One region of the Streptomyces sp. Z423-1 genome, then DNA from elsewhere that is predicted to be linked to it. Evidence: riboswitches for the same ligand, from Rfam matches in the RefSeq annotation. Region 1 holds a riboswitch; the other holds the start of a gene.
The links. A riboswitch is a leader RNA that binds a small molecule or an ion and turns the genes downstream of it on or off. The one in region 1 is predicted to bind ZMP and ZTP.
Positions count from the first base shown of each region.

Region 1 (7,692 bases):
CGACCTCGACGCCACCCTGACGGCGCTCAGGGCACGGTAGCGGCCGACGGCGAAACCCGGAGGTCGACTGTCAGTGCTGCCCCGTAGTCTCTGAACATCCCGAGTCTCTGAACATCCCGCCGGACTCGTGAAAGAGCGAAGGAGCAGCGTGAGCATCGCACAGACGGAGACCGCCCCGCCCCCGTGGCGCATGCTCCTGGGTTATGTACGACCCCACCGGTGGGCCCTGCTCGTGGGCGCTGTGCTCTCGCTGGTCACCGGGGCCACCGGGCTGCTGCTGCCGCTGGTGGCACGGGAGTTGATCGACGACCTGTCCCACGACCGGGCCATCACCGGCGCGTTGATCGCCATGTCGGGCCTGGTCGTGGCCAACGCCGCGGTCGGCGCGCTGGGCGCGTACGTGCTGCGGCGCACCGCGGAGTCGGTGGTGCTCGGCGCGCGGCGCACCCTGTCGTCGTATCTGCTCCGGCTGCGCATATCCGCGGTGGACCGCAGCGAGCCGGGCGACCTGATGGCCCGGATCACCTCGGACACCACGCTGTTGCGCGAGGTCACCACCGACTCCCTGGTCGGCCTCGGCACCGGCGGGCTCACGCTGGTCGCGACCGTGGTGATGATGGGCCTGGTCGACCCGGTGCTGCTCGGCGTCACCCTCGCCGTGGTCCTCGGCGCGGGCACGGTCCTCGGCGTCATCGTGCCGCGCATCAACAAGGCCAGCCGGCGGGCGCAGGACGCGGTCGGGGTGATGGGTGCCTCGCTGGAGCGGGTGCTGGGCGCGCTGCGCACGGTGAAGGCGTCCGGCGCCGAGCACCGCGAGGAGCAGACCCTGCACTCCGCGGCTCAGGAGTCGTGGCGGCAGAGCGTGCGCGCCGCCAAGTGGTCGGCGGCCGCGGGCAACACGGCCGGGCTGGCGATGCAGATCGCCTTCATCACGGTGCTCGCGGTCGGCGGCGCGCGGGTCGCGACCGGCGCCGTCGACGTCGGCACGCTGGTCGCCTTCCTGCTGTACGTCTTCTACCTGATGGCGCCGATCCAGCAGGTCGTCGGCGCGATCACCCAGTACCAGACGGGTGCCGCGGCCCTGGCCCGGATCCAGGAGGCGCTGCGGCTGCCCGCCGAACCCCCGGCGTCCGCCGCCCCGTTGCCGTTGGCCGAAGCGCGCCCGGCGGCGCTCACCTTCGAGGACGTCCGCTTCCGCTACGACGACGACCTGCCCTACGTCCACCACGGCGTGAGCTTCGAGGTGCCGGCGCAGGGCATGACGGCGTTCGTCGGCCCGTCCGGCGCGGGCAAGACGACCGTCTTCTCGCTCATCGAGCGGTTCTACGACCCCGAGTCGGGCGTGATCACGTTGGACGGGCGGGACCTCATGGAGTGGGAGTTGCCGCAGCTGCGCTCGGCGATCGGCTACGTCGAGCAGGACGCGCCGGTGCTGTCCGGATCGCTGCGCGACAACCTGCTGCTGGGCAATCCGGAGGCGGACGACGACGCCCTCACGCGGGTACTGAAGACGACCCGGCTGGACGGGCTGGTCGGGCGGCTGCCGAGCGGGCTCGACACGCTCGTCGGGCATCGCGGCACCAAGCTGTCGGGCGGCGAGCGTCAGCGGGTGGCGATAGCCCGCGCGCTGCTGCGCCGCCCGAGACTCCTGCTCCTCGACGAGGCCACCTCGCAGCTGGACGCGGTCAACGAGGCGGCGCTGCGCGACACCGTCGCCGACGTGGCCCGCACGACCACCGTGCTGGTCGTCGCGCACCGGCTGTCCACGGTGACGATGGCCGACCGGATCGTGGTGATGGACTCGGGCAAGGTCCGTGCGGTGGGCACGCACCGCGAACTCGTGACCGCAGACCCGCTGTACGCGGAGCTGGCGGCCACGCAGTTCCTCGCCACGGCGGGCTGACCCGTCAGGCGCGGCCACCTGCGCTTGCCGAGGCCGACCGGGCGGAGGAATCTCGTAGGAGAGGCCATCCCCGGCCCGCGTCCCCGTGGGCCGCGGCCCTCGAAGGAGGTCACGATGGGTACTGCGGCAAGTCCCGCCTTCGACGCCGAGACGTTGCGCCGGGGCATCGAAGGCAATCCGAACACCCTTCTGTCGCTCTACGCCGACGACGCCCAACTGCGCGTCGTGGACCACAACACACAGCCCAGCCACCCCCGGGTGCTGCACGGCCGTGACGAGATCAGCGCCATGCTCGACGACGTCTACAGCCGCGACATGACGCACAAGCTGGAGGACTGCGTCGTCCAGGGCGACCGGGCGGCCTACAGCGAGTCCTGCGAGTACTCGGACGGGGTCCGCGTCTTCGCCGAGTCGATGATCAGGCTGCGCGACGGCAAGATCACCGAGCAGACCCTGATCCAGGCGTGGGACGAGCAGTAACGCGGAAGCAGGAGAGCAGGTGCGGCACGGCCTCGGTTACGGTGGTCCGGGGCCGTGACTGGCGCTGAGGTGGAGTACCACCGGGGAGCGGTCCACGCAGAGTCGATGCCGCGCGCCTGGGCGATCCAGTAGATCGACCCAGGAGTGGATCATGTCTCAGGCCCGGCTCATGGAAGGCACCGCGCTCGCCCGGCGCGTCGTCGAGGACACCGCGCAGCGCGCCGCCGCTCTCACCGACCGCACCGGCACCACCCCGTGTCTGGCGACGGTGCTGGTGGGCGAGGACCCCGCGTCCGTCACCTACGTCCGTATGAAGCAGAACCGCTGCCGCAAGGCCGGTATCACCTCCCGGCATGTGGCGCTGCCCGCCGCCACGACCACCGAGGACCTCACCGGCACGCTCAGGGCCCTCTCCGCCGACCCCGAGGTGCACGGCATCCTGCTCCAGCACCCGGTCGGCGAGCACATCGACGAGCGGGCCGCGTTCGAGGCGATCGCGCCGGAGAAGGACGTCGACGGCGTCACCTTCGCGTCCTTCGCGACGATGAGCTTCGGGCTGCCGGGGTTCGTCTCGTGCACGCCCGGCGGGATCATGCGGCTGCTCGACGCGTACGACGTCGACCCGGCCGGCAAGCGGGCCGTGGTGGTCGGCCGCAGCGCGATCCTCGGCAAGCCCGCCGGCATGCTGCTGCTCGCCCGGGACGCCACGGTGACGTACTGCCACTCCCGCACCCAGGACCTGTCCTCGGCCGTCCGGGAGGCGGACATCGTGGTCGCCGCCGTCGGCCGTCCCCGCCTGATCCGGGGCCAGGACATCAAGCCCGGCGCCGTCGTGATCGACGCCGGTTACAACGCCGGGAACATCGGTGACGTCGACTTCGACTCGGCCGTGGAACGGGCCGCGCTGATCACCCCGGTGCCGGGCGGGGTCGGCCCGATGACGATCGCCACGCTGCTGGAACAGACGGTCGACGCGGCGGAACGGCAGCTGGGGGTGGCCTGAACTCGGCGCTCGGCCAAGGGAGTTCACCTCTCCCCCGGCCGCCATCCCGTAGGCCGCAGAATCCCCAGCAGTTGCCGCACCAGCTCGTCCACCACCTCGTCCAGCGTCGCCGGCACCCACCCCGCGCTCCAGTCGTGGATCAGGCCGTTGACGCTGCCGATGAAGGCCGTCGCGGCGAGGCGGTAGTCACGGCGGGCCGCCTCTCCCCGCTCGGCGGCAGCCTGTGCCTCCGTGCAGATCAGGTCGACCCAGCGGGCGCGGCGCGTGAGCCGCTGCTCCTCCATGCGCGGGCTGACGCCGACGATCTCGACGAAGGTGATGCGGATGCGGCGGGGGTCGGCGGTGACGTTCCCGGCGTACGCATGGAAGATCGCGGTGGCCCGCTCGGCGATCGGTGAGCCCTGTGTGGCGGCCGCCGCCGTCAGTACGGCTTCCTCGGCCCAGGCGTTGACCTGGAGATGGAGGGCGGCCAGCACATCCTCCAAGGTGCGGAACTCCTCGTAGAACTGCCGGGTGGACAGTCCCGCGGCCTCGCTGAGCGCGGCGACGGTCGTGGACCGGTAGCCCGGACTGTCGCCGAAGAGCTGGAGCGCCGCGTCCAGGAACCGCCCGTGCCGCTCGGCCTGCCGTTCCTCCGCCGACTTGCCGCCGTAACGCCCTGTCGGCGCCCTGAGCCTGCCCGCCAACATCCCTCCCGTTCCGAACCGTTGGCCAATTTTGTCGTGTACGCAGTCTTGTGGAGAAGGGCACCGGCTCCTTACTTTCCAGTAAGTCAAACTCTGAACGATCTCGTATTCAGATTCCGGAGTATTCAGATTCCAGAGGAAAGAGCCGTCATGCCTGCCATCAGCCCCAGGCACCTCTGCTCCATCGCCGCCGCCCTCACCCTGACCCTCGCCGTCCCCGCGACCACCGCCGTCGCCGACACCCCCGGCTCCGCTGCCCTGCGCGAGGTGCTGTTCGTCGGCAACAACTGGGACGGCACCGCCGACGTCATCAAGTCCACCGGCGACTTCGCCAAGATCGGCCGCATCAACGTCATCCCGGACAAGGACGAGCGGATGGCGGAGATCAACGCCGATCCGATCAAGTGGATCTACTTCATGGCGATCCGCAACAGCGTCGGCGAGGGCCACGACCAGTTCGTCGACGACATGTACGCCACCCCGGACGGCACGGCGATGGTGGTCTCCCGGCCGAGCTTCGCCGACGTCGTCTCCATCGACCTGGCCACCGGTGACATCAACTGGCGCTTCCCGGTATCGGGTTACCGCTCCGACCACATGGCGGTCTCCCCCGACGGCACCCGGGTCGCCGTCTCCGCCTCGACCTCGAACACCGTGCATGTGCTGGACATCGTCACGGGTGAGCAGGTCGGCCGGTTCGCCACCGGCGACAAGCCGCACGAGAACGTCTTCAGCAAGGACGGCAAGTACATCTGGAACATGTCCATCGGCGACGTCAACACCGCCCTCGACGCGCCCTGGCTGGACTGGACGAAGGGCGACCGACGCATCACCGTCGTCGACGCGACGACGTTCCAGCAGGTCAAGGTGATCGACATGCGCGAGCGGCTGGACGCGATCGGGCTCGACGACCACTCGGACGCGGTCCGCCCCGCCGCCTTCAGCCCCGACGAGAGCAAGCTGTACTTCCAGGTGTCGTTCTTCAACGGCTTCTTCGAGTACGACGTCGCCACCGACAGGATCACCCGTACCAAGACCCTGCCGAAGAACCCGGACACCAGCGAGGACCGCACCACCTGGGTCAATGACTCCCGCCACCACGGCATCACCATGAAGCCCGACGGCACCAAGCTGTGCGTCGCGGGCACCATGGACGACTACGCGGTCGTCGTCGACCGCGCCACCCTCCAGGAGGGCCCGCTCGTCCCCGCTTCCAAGCCCTACTGGTCGACCGTCAGCGGGGACGGCAAGGCCTGTGTGGTCTCCGAGAGCGGAGCCGACCAGGTCACCGCGATCGACTTCGCCACCGGCAGGAAGCTCGTCTCGGTCCCGGTCGGCGACCACCCCCAGCGCGTACGGCTGGCCCGGGTGCCCGCCGACTGGACGGGTCCGTCGGCTAGTTGACGGCCTGCGCGGCCCACGCCGTGAGTTCGGCGCGGGCCGCGCTCAGCAGCTCGGCGGAGGGAGCCGTCGCCCCGTTGGTCACCAGCGCGTAGTGCAGGACCCCCGAGTCCGGCGCGGTGAGCAGCAGGCGGCGGCTGCCCGCGCCGCCCGCCTCGGCGGCCACGCCGATCGGGGCCGTGCCGGTGTACGCCGGTGGGGCGTATGCCGTGCCGAGGTCCGACACCACCGTCGTCGCCGAGGTCGGGAAGGACGCCGGAAGGTGGAGTTCGGTCGGCGCCGAGCCGCCGTTCGACCGCCACAGCAGCAACGCGTACTGGCCCGACCCCACCAGTCGTCCCACGTTCGGCAGCGAGTTCGGCACCGGGTTCCAGGTCAGGGTGGTCGAGCCGTCCCGGGAGCGGTCCTCGTAGGTGAAGGCGACCGTCGTACCGGAGGTGGCGCTCGGGTAGACGCGGTCCAGCAACCGGGCGTCCTGGCGCAGGGTCACCGCACCGGAGTCGTCGAGGCGAACGGCGGACAGGTCCTCGTCGTTCCAGGCGTCGCCCTCGGTGAGCACCTTGTCGGGGTTGCCGTTCATCAGCTCGTGGTGGCGGCCGTTGTAGATGTCCCACTGCCACTGTGTGCCGGACAGCACCGGTCCGGAAGCAATCGGGTCCGACCACCACCTCGCGCCGGGCAAGCGGGAGTCGAGGGCCTGGTACATCGCCTTGAGGACGGTCGGCGCCTTGTCGGCGACGTTACCGGCCAGCGGATGGCCGAACTCGCTGACGATCGCGGGCGTCCCCGTCGCCGCCGCCCGGTCCCGGACGGTCCCGAAGTCACCGGCGTACTGGCCGTCCTGCGCCTTGCCCCACATGAAGATGCCGGAGATGGCCTTCTGATCGTAGAAGTGGGTGTTGAAGACATAGCGCGGGCCGAGCGTGCCCGCGTCGAGCAGGCCGCCCTCCTCCTTCTGGAAGCCGAGGTTGGCGTTCCAGAAGAGGTTCGGTTCGACGAAGGCGGGCTTGGACTGCCAGCCCGCCGCGTCCATCCGGGCGCGGAACCGCTCGTAGAACGGCCACAGCACGTCCCGCTCCCAGGTGCGGCTGGTCTGCCCGGAGTCGTACACGCCCGCGTGCGGCTCGTTGTAGGGGTCGAAGCCGACGACGCCGGCGAAGTCCTCGGCGGACAGGTGCTGTCTGACGTACGCCATGGTCTTCTCGGCGGTGGTGAGGAAGGCGTCCTGAAGGCCGTGGGTGTTGTGCCAGAAGTCGTACGTCGCCTGCTTGACGGCCTCGTTCTGGGTGATGTTCTGGCCCCAGAACAGGCAGATCCCGCAGAATTCGTCGGGGTAGTCGCCAAGTTCGACGGCCCACTTGGGGGCGCCGTCGCCGGTGTACCAGCTGTCGGGGTCGAAGAGGTACCGGGAGTAGAGGTCCTGGTGGAAGTCGGGGTAGACGCGGATGCCGACGTCGAGGAAGGCGCGCATCTGGTCGGTGGCGGCGGCCAGGTACGCCGTGTCGACCTGGCCGCGTACCGGCTCGGCGTAGGCCCAGGAGAGCAGGAAGCGGACGGTGTTGCCGCCGCCGAGGGCGCGCAGCGCGGTCGCCGACTTGCGGGCGTCGGCGACCGAGGCGAAGGGCAGGCCGTTGTTCTCGGCGAGTTTGGTCTCGCCGGAGACGTTGTAGCCGCGCAGGACCACCTCGCGGCCCGAGGCGTCGGTGAAGCGGCCGTTCTGCACGGTGAGCGGGGAGCCGTCGAACCAGAGGGAGTCGGGGAGGGTGTCGGCGGTGGCGGGACGGGTGCCCGCGACCGACAGGAATCCACAGAGGACAACCAGAACAACGAGCAAACGCGCACGTTTATTCGGCATGTCCACCACAGTCCGACCAAATCCGGACACCGTCAACACTTCTGACTCGCGGGTAAGTTCGTTCTCGGCCAGTGAGTTGGTGCTCGGCCGACTCACTGGCCGACGCGGCGCGTCACGTTCAGCAGATACTCCTTCCGGTTCAGCGGGTTGTGGTCCGTGCGCGGCCGCTCGGGCACCGGGGTGCCGGACGTGACGGGCGCGTAGTGGTCGAAGGCGCTGTCCAGCTCGCCCTCGCCCCGGGTGAGCCCGGGCAACTGCTGCTCCAGGGCGTGTACCTGGGCCGCGGGCACCGAGCCCTCCAGGACGCAGGCCGTGCCACGGGTGCCGATCGTCTGCGGTACGGCTCGCAGCGCGGCCAGCATCG
Region 1 covers NZ_CP053109.1:461,947-469,638, forward strand. Annotated here, with positions in the region: gene HJD23_RS02170 (rhodanese-like domain-containing protein) at 1-40, shown strand, start outside; gene HJD23_RS02175 (ABC transporter ATP-binding protein) at 149-1,903, shown strand; gene HJD23_RS02180 (nuclear transport factor 2 family protein) at 2,018-2,383, shown strand; ZMP/ZTP riboswitch at 2,428-2,512, shown strand; gene HJD23_RS02185 (bifunctional 5,10-methylenetetrahydrofolate dehydrogenase/5,10-methenyltetrahydrofolate cyclohydrolase) at 2,535-3,386, shown strand; gene HJD23_RS02190 (TetR/AcrR family transcriptional regulator) at 3,410-4,072, opposite strand; gene HJD23_RS02195 (YncE family protein) at 4,223-5,476, shown strand; gene HJD23_RS02200 (cellulase family glycosylhydrolase) at 5,469-7,328, opposite strand; gene HJD23_RS02205 (TetM/TetW/TetO/TetS family tetracycline resistance ribosomal protection protein) at 7,421-7,692, opposite strand, start outside.

Region 2 (7,692 bases), 3.0 Mb from region 1:
CGGAGCCGTCCCGGACCTGCTTCTGCAGCCACGTACAGGCCTCGGCGCCCTCGACGACCTGGACGTACACGACCGGCGAGAGGGGCCGGAAGGTCCCGGTGCCGGACAGCCGCATCGCGAAGGGGCGCCCGGCGGCGGCGACCTCGGCGAGGTGCGCCTCGATCGCAGGCAGCTCCGAGTCGTCGGCCTCCGTCGGCGGCAGCAGGGTGACATGCGTGGGGATACCGTGAGCCGCGGCGTCGCCGAAGCCCGCGCGCCGCTGCTGGAGCAGGCTGCCGTGCGGCTCCGGGACCGCGATCGACACACCGATCGTTACGGTCCCCACGTCGTCTCCTGTCGTCGTGTCGGGTACGGGCCTCAAGCCGGCACGGGCGGCCGCGGGTGCGGCCGTCCGGCTATCGACTGTACGGCTCCGGCTGTGCCGTGGGCAGGCGCAGCCGCAGTGATGTGCAGCGCTTGTGCGGTGTATGGGGGTACGGCCCGGCGTCGCGGGTGTACGACCGGGGCCGCTGGTGTACGGCCGGGGTCGCGGGTGTGCGGCCCCGGGGTACGGGCGTACGGCCCCGAGGTACGGGCGTACGGCCCGGCTCAGTGCTTGGCGGGCAGGAAGCCCACCCTGTCGTAGGCCTGTGCCAGGGTCTCCGCGGCGACGGCGCGCGCCTTCTCCGCGCCCTTGGCCAGGATCGAGTCCAGCGTCTCCGGGTCGTCGAGGTACTGGTTGGTCCGCTCCCGGAACGGCGTCACGAACTCGACCATGACGTCGGCGAGGTCCGTCTTGAGCGCACCGTAGCCCTTGCCGACGTATTTCTCCTCCAGTTCCGCGATTCCCGTCCCGGTGAGGTTCGAGTAGATGGAGAGGAGGTTGCTGACGCCCGGCTTGGCCTCGGGGTCGAAGCGGATCACGGTGTCCGTGTCGGTGACGGCGCTCTTGACCTTCTTCGCCGTGGCCTTGGGCTCGTCGAGCAGGTTGATCAGGCCCTTCGGCGTGGACGCCGACTTGCTCATCTTGATCGACGGGTCCTGAAGGTCGTAGATCTTGGCCGTCTCCTTGAGGATGTACGGCTTCGGGACCGTGAACGTCTGGCCGAAGCGGCCGTTGAAGCGCTCGGCGAGGTCGCGGGTGAGCTCGATGTGCTGGCGCTGGTCCTCGCCGACCGGGACCTCGTTGGCCTGGTAGAGGAGGATGTCCGCGACCTGCAGGATCGGGTACGTGAACAGGCCGACGGAGGCCCGGTCCGCGCCGTGCTTGGCGGACTTGTCCTTGAACTGGGTCATGCGGGACGCCTCGCCGAAGCCGGTGAGGCAGTTCATGACCCAGGCGAGCTGGGCGTGCTCGGGGACGTGGCTCTGGACGAACAGCGTGCAGCGCTCGGGGTCGAGTCCGGCCGCGAGCAGCTGGGCGGCGGCGAGCCGGGTATTGGCGCGCAGGTCCTTGGGGTCCTGCGGGAGCGTGATCGCGTGCAGGTCGACGACCATGTAGAACGCGTCGTGGGTCTCCTGCAGGGCCACCCACTGGCGGACGGCGCCGAGGTAGTTGCCGAGGTGGAACGAGCCTGCGGTGGGCTGGATTCCGGAGAGCACGCGGGGTCGGTCAGAGGCCATGCTCACCATTCTCTCAGGTTCCGGGGGCCGGTCCGGAACTGGTCGGAAACAGATGGGAACCGAACCGTCCCCGGCGGTGTAACAAAGGTGTGAGGACGCGGGAGGGGGGCCGCATCGTCGATGAGGCCGCGGTGATCGCACGCGTACGCGCCGGAGAGCCGGAGGCGTACGCGCAGCTGGTGCGGGCCCATACGGGTATCGCGCTCAGGGCGGCCGCCGCGCTCGGGGCGGGTGCGGACGCGGAGGACGTGGTGCAGCAGGCCTTCGTCAAGGCGTACTGCTCGCTGGGCCGGTTCAAGGACGGCTCGGCGTTCAAGCCGTGGCTGCTGGCGATCGTCGCCAATGAGACGAGGAACACAGTGCGCACGGCGGCCCGCCAGCGCACGCTCGCCGGGCGTGAGGCGGCGTTCGTGGAGGCGGAACCGCTGATACCGGAAGCGGCGGACCCGGCGGTGGCCGCGCTGGAGAGGGAGCGCCGCGCCGCGCTCCAGGCCGCCCTGGGCAAGCTCAGCGAGGAGCATCGCCTGGTCGTCACCTACCGCTATCTCCTTGAGATGGACGAGTCCGAGACGGCCCAGGCCCTGGGCTGGCCTCGGGGCACGGTGAAGTCCCGGCTGAACCGCGCGCTGCGGAAGCTGGGGCGGTTGCTGCCGGATTTTCGACCTCGGGAAGGGGGTGATGAGCATGGGTGACGGGCGGATGCCGGACGACGGTGAGTGGCGGATGCCGTACGACGGTGAGTGGCGGATGCCGTACGACGGTGACGGGCAAGGGGCGCACGAGGGTGACCGGCGGCGTGCGTACGAGCATGACGGCGCCGGGGCCGCCGGGGACGCCGGAGGCACCGGTGGGCACGGTCGGGGCGCCGGCGATCACGGCCGGCGTGGAGACCCGACCCGGCTGCCCGAGGAGCTGCGGGCCCTCGGGCGTTCGCTGGACGTGCCGGGTGGTGCGGCGGACGGCGCCGAGACGATGGTCGAGCGGGTGCTGGGGCAGATACTCGCCGAGCGTGTGCCTGTCCCGGCGGCCGAGCCGCCGGGTGCCGCCGAGCGGCTGCGGGCGGTGCGGCGCTGGACGCGGATGCGCTGGCGTTCGCTGACCGCGGCGCTGTGCGGTCTGCTGACGGTGCTCGTGCTCACGCCCCCGGTGCGGGCGGCGGTCTTCGACTGGTTCGACTTCGCCGGAGTCGAGGTGCGGTACGACCCGTCGGCGGTGCCGTCGCCCGGCGCAGAGGTCCCCGGTTGCGGTCGCTCGGTGTCGCTCGCCCAGGCGGAGGACCGTGCCGGGTTCGAGCCGCTGGTGCCGGAGGAGCTCGGCATGCCGGACACGGTCTCGGTGACGGGTGAACCGGCGGGACGATTCGTGGTGAGCCTGTGCTGGCGCGAGGACGGGCGCACGATACGGCTGGACCAGCGGCGCGCGAGCCTGGACATCAGCTTCGCCAAGACAGTGCGCGAACCGCCGGAATGGATATCGCTGGGCCCCGACGCCTCGACCGGCGCCGCGCACGATCCGGTCCTGTGGTTCCCCCGCCCGCACCTGCTGACCGTCTGGCTGGTGGACGCGAGCGGCGAGCGCTACACGCGCGAGGAGCGGACGGCCGGTCCGACGTTGCTGTGGTGGACCCGCGACGCGGAGGACAAAGCCGTGACGCTGCGGCTGGAAGGGGTGGCATCGAAGGAGCGGGCCGTGCAGATCGCGCGATCCATGGAGAGGCCGTCCGAGGTGTCCTCGCATTAGTTCCTCTCATTAGTTCTCTCATTAGTTCTCGCACTAGCTCTCGCACTAGTTCTGAAACGGCCGGTCCGGAAAATGTGGGTTCCGGATGGGAACCCAGGCGGTTCGGGCGGTGTACCAGAAGTGACATGCGGCTCGGAGACGGGCCGCACGGGGATCGCTCGACTGGGGGTTCGGATGAGTGGACATGGGGTCGGCCGCTCGGGAGATCGCTCGCGTGGACGCGGGCGCGGCGGGGGCGGCTGGAGGGGCCGTTGTCGTGAACTCGCGGGACTGACAGGGGCATTGGCGGCGGCGCTCGCCCTCCTGCTATGGGGCGCGGCGGCGCCCGCGTCAGCCGGAGGGCCGACCAGCGTGCTCCTGGTTTCACCGGAGAGCACGGAGACGGCCGCGCTGTACTACTCCGACAAGGAGTACGGCGAGCTCGAGCGGCTGCTCGGCGCACCGGGCCGGAGCACACGGGACAAGCCGCCCGAGGCGGGCCTGACGGCAGCCCGCCAGATCAACGTCACGTGGATGGTCCATGACGTGACGCCCTGGCGCCTCGACCGGGTCTACCCGGCCGACGACGGGCGGGATGTCTGGATACACACGGCGGCGAACCTGGACAGCACGACGAACGGCACCTGGCACCGCGCCGATCATCCGGCCCAGTTGCGCGCCCTGCTCAAGAAGCTGGGTCTGATGGGCAAGGCTTCGGCCGACGGAAACTCAGCGATCTTCCCACCGGCGTGGGAGGTATACGGGCCGGACGAGGGCGCGAAGGGCTCGTCCGGCACGGCGGCCGACGCCACGGGCACGGCGGCCGAGGCGTCCCGGGCCCAGTCGTCAGGGTCGGGCGACGGGACGGACTGGTGGTGGGCGCTTCCGGGCCTGGCGGCCGGGGCCGTGCTCGCGCTGGTTCTGCGCCCCTTCACCGCGCGACTGCCGTGGGGCCGCCTGCGGGGTGAGCCGGGGCCGAGGCAGGAACTGCGGGACGTATGAAGGTCGGCGAAACGGACGGGGAGGTCGCCGGACGCCGGCCCGGCCCGGTGATGGGTGATGCCGGGTGGGCGGTGGTGGGGCCGGCCGTCGGGCTCGCGGCCGGTGTCGGCGGCACCGTGCTGATACGCCGCGCGGCGGCCCGGCAGGGAGCCGGACCGCCGCGGGAGGAGCCACGCCAGGAGGTGATCGACCTGGATCTGCGCGGCCCGTGTGGCTTCGTCGTGGGCGTCAGCCCAGGTCGATCTCCGGGTACAGCGGGAAGCCGGTGACGAGGTCGGTGGCACGGCGGGAGATCTCGTCGGCGATCTTCGGGTCGAGGACGTGCTGCGCCTTGGACGGGGTGCCCTTGCTGGTGGTGCCGGGCTCGGTGGTGGTGAGGACGCGGTCGATGAGGGCGGCGACCTCGTCCATCTCGGCGGTGCCCAGGCCGCGGGTGGTCAGCGCGGGGGTGCCGATGCGGATGCCCGAGGTGTACCAGGCGCCGTTGGGGTCGGCCGGGATGGCGTTGCGGTTGGTGACGATGCCGGAGTCGAGGAGTGCGGCCTCGGCCTGGCGGCCGGTGAGGCCGTAGGAGGTGGCGACGTCGATCAGGTTGAGGTGGTTGTCGGTGCCGCCGGTCACCAGGGCAGCGCCGCGGCGCATCAGGCCCTCGGCGAGGGCGCGGGAGTTGTCGACGATGCGCTGGGCGTAGTCCTGGAAGGCGGGCTGACGGGCCTCGGCGAGGGCGACGGCCTTGGCGGCCATGACGTGCGGGAGCGGGCCGCCGAGGACCATCGGGCAGCCGCGGTCGACCTGGTCCTTGAGGGAGTCGTCGCACAGGACCATGCCGCCGCGCGGGCCGCGCAGCGACTTGTGGGTGGTGGTGGTGACGATCTGGGCGTGCGGGACCGGGTCGAAGTCGCCGGTGAGGACCTTGCCGGCGACGAGGCCGGCGAAGTGGGCCATGTCGACCATGAGCGTGGCGCCGACCTCGTCGGCGATCTCGCGCATGATCCGGAAGTTCACGAGACGGGGGTAGGCGGAGTAGCCGGCGACGATGATCAGCGGCTTGAACTCGCGGGCCGAGGTGCGCAGCGCCTCGTAGTCGATCAGGCCCGTGGCGGGGTCGGTGCCGTAGGAGCGCTGGTCGAACATCTTGCCGGAGATGTTCGGACGGAAACCGTGGGTGAGGTGGCCGCCGGCGTCCAGGGACATGCCGAGCATGCGCTGGTTGCCGAAGGCCCGGCGCAGCTCGGCCCAGTCGGCCTCGGAGAGGTCGTTGACCTGGCGGACGCCGGTCTTCTCCAGGAACGGGGCCTCGACGCGGTCGGCGAGGACGGCCCAGAAGGCGACGAGGTTGGCGTCGATGCCGGAGTGCGGCTGGACGTAGGCGTGGCGGGCGCCGAAGAGCTCGCGGGCGTGCTCGGCTGCAAGGGACTCGACGGTGTCGACGTTGCGGCAGCCGGCGTAGAAGCGGCGGCCGACGGTGCCCTCGGCGTACTTGTCGCTGAACCAGTTGCCCATCGCCAGGAGGGTGGCGGGGGAGGCGTAGTTCTCGGAGGCGATCAGCTTGAGCATCTCGCGCTGGTCGGCGACCTCCTGGCCGATGGCGTCGGCCACGCGCGGCTCGACGGCGCGGATCACGTCGAGGGCGGAGCGGAAGGCGGTGGATTCGGTGGAGAGGGGCTGCTCTGACATCTCGGCCTCCGGGCGGCGTGGCTTTCAGCGGTCACGGTTCACGGTTCGGCCCAGGCGCACGGCACTCGCTCACTACAGGCCGCTCCCCGATGGTCGGTCCCATCCCAGCGCGCCAGTCACGGCCCGGCGATCAGCCTACCGGGCGCGCCGGACGGTCCGGTTCCCCAGTCCACCATGCGAGCGACGATAAGAAAGGGGTCCAGCCTCATGTTCGGGAGTTGCCGTGACCGCTACGGAAAGCCTCATCGCCGAAGCCGAAGCGCACAGCGCGCACAACTATCACCCGCTGCCGGTGGTCGTCGCCTCGGCCGACGGGGCGTGGATGACGGATGTGGAGGGCCGACGCTATTTGGATCTGCTGGCCGGTTACTCGGCGCTCAACTTCGGGCACGGCAACCGGCGGTTGATCGAGGCGGCGAAGGCGCAGCTGGAGCGGGTGACGCTGACGTCGCGTGCCTTCCATCACGACCGGTTCGCGGCGTTCTGCACGCAGCTGGCGGAGCTGTGCGGGATGGAGATGGTGCTGCCGGCGAACACGGGCGCGGAGGCGGTGGAGGCCGCGGTGAAGACGGCCCGCAAGTGGGGGTACCGGGTCAAAGGCGTGCCCGCGGAGATGGCGAAGATCGTGGTGGCGTCGGGCAACTTCCACGGCCGTACGACGACGATCATCAGCTTCTCCACCGACCCGGAGGCGCGGGCGGACTTCGGCCCGTACACACCGGGCTTCGAGATCGTGCCGTACGGGGATCTGACGGCGATGCGGGCGGCGATGACCGAGAACACGGTCGCCGTGCTGCTGGAGCCGATCCAGGGCGAGTCGGGAGTGATCGTGCCGCCGGCCGGCTACCTGCCGGCGGTGCGGGAGCTGACCCGGGAGCGGAACGTGCTGTTCGTCGCGGACGAGATCCAGTCGGGGCTGGGGCGGACGGGGCGGACGTTCGCGTGCGAGCACGAGGGCGTGGTGCCGGACATGTATGTGCTGGGCAAGGCGCTGGGCGGGGGGATCGTGCCGGTGTCGGCGGTGGTGTCGTCGGCGGAGGTGCTCGGGGTGTTCCGGCCCGGGGAGCACGGGTCGACGTTCGGCGGGAATCCGCTGGCCTGCGCGGTGGCGCTGGAGGTGATCGCGATGCTGCGGTCGGGTGAGTACCAGGCGCGGGCGGCGGAGCTGGGTGAGCATCTGCACCGGGAGCTGGTGGCGCTGACCGGCACGGGGCGGGTGACGCAGGTGCGCGGGCGCGGGCTGTGGGCGGGGGTGGACATCCATCCGAGGTTCGGCACCGGGCGGGAGGTGTCCGAGAAGCTGATGGACCGGAGGGTGCTGGTGAAGGACACGCACGGTTCGACGATCCGGATCGCACCGCCGCTGGTCATCGGGAAGGAGGACCTGGACTGGGGGCTGGCCCAACTGCGCGGGGTGCTCGGTGTGCAGGGCTCTGTCCAGGACAGGTCCTAGAGGATCACGTGCGGCAGGAAGCGGGCGTACTCGTCCGTGATCAGGCCGGAGGACTCGCGGATGCCGAGGCCGGCCGACTCGTTCTCGACGACCCAGGCGCCGAGGACGACACGGTTGCCGTCGAAGGACGGCAGCGGCGCCAACTCCTGGTAGCAGCAGGGCTCGTCGCGTACGACGGGGGCGGCGTCCGGCTCGTGGACGGTCACGCCGGCGCCCTCACGGCCCAGGAGGGGCTTGGC
Region 2 covers NZ_CP053109.1:3,428,711-3,436,402, forward strand. Annotated here, with positions in the region: gene HJD23_RS15365 (2'-5' RNA ligase family protein) at 1-325, opposite strand, end outside; gene trpS (tryptophan--tRNA ligase) at 589-1,602, opposite strand; gene HJD23_RS15375 (RNA polymerase sigma factor) at 1,734-2,294, shown strand; gene HJD23_RS15380 (hypothetical protein) at 2,281-3,342, shown strand; gene HJD23_RS15385 (hypothetical protein) at 3,694-4,323, shown strand; gene HJD23_RS15390 (glycine hydroxymethyltransferase) at 4,552-6,000, opposite strand; ZMP/ZTP riboswitch at 6,042-6,130, opposite strand; gene rocD (ornithine--oxo-acid transaminase) at 6,224-7,453, shown strand; gene HJD23_RS15400 (glutathionylspermidine synthase family protein) at 7,450-7,692, opposite strand, start outside.
Region 2: it holds a riboswitch for ZMP and ZTP, as region 1 does, so the genes downstream of both, HJD23_RS15390 (glycine hydroxymethyltransferase) here and HJD23_RS02185 (bifunctional 5,10-methylenetetrahydrofolate dehydrogenase/5,10-methenyltetrahydrofolate cyclohydrolase) in region 1, are expected to answer to the same signal.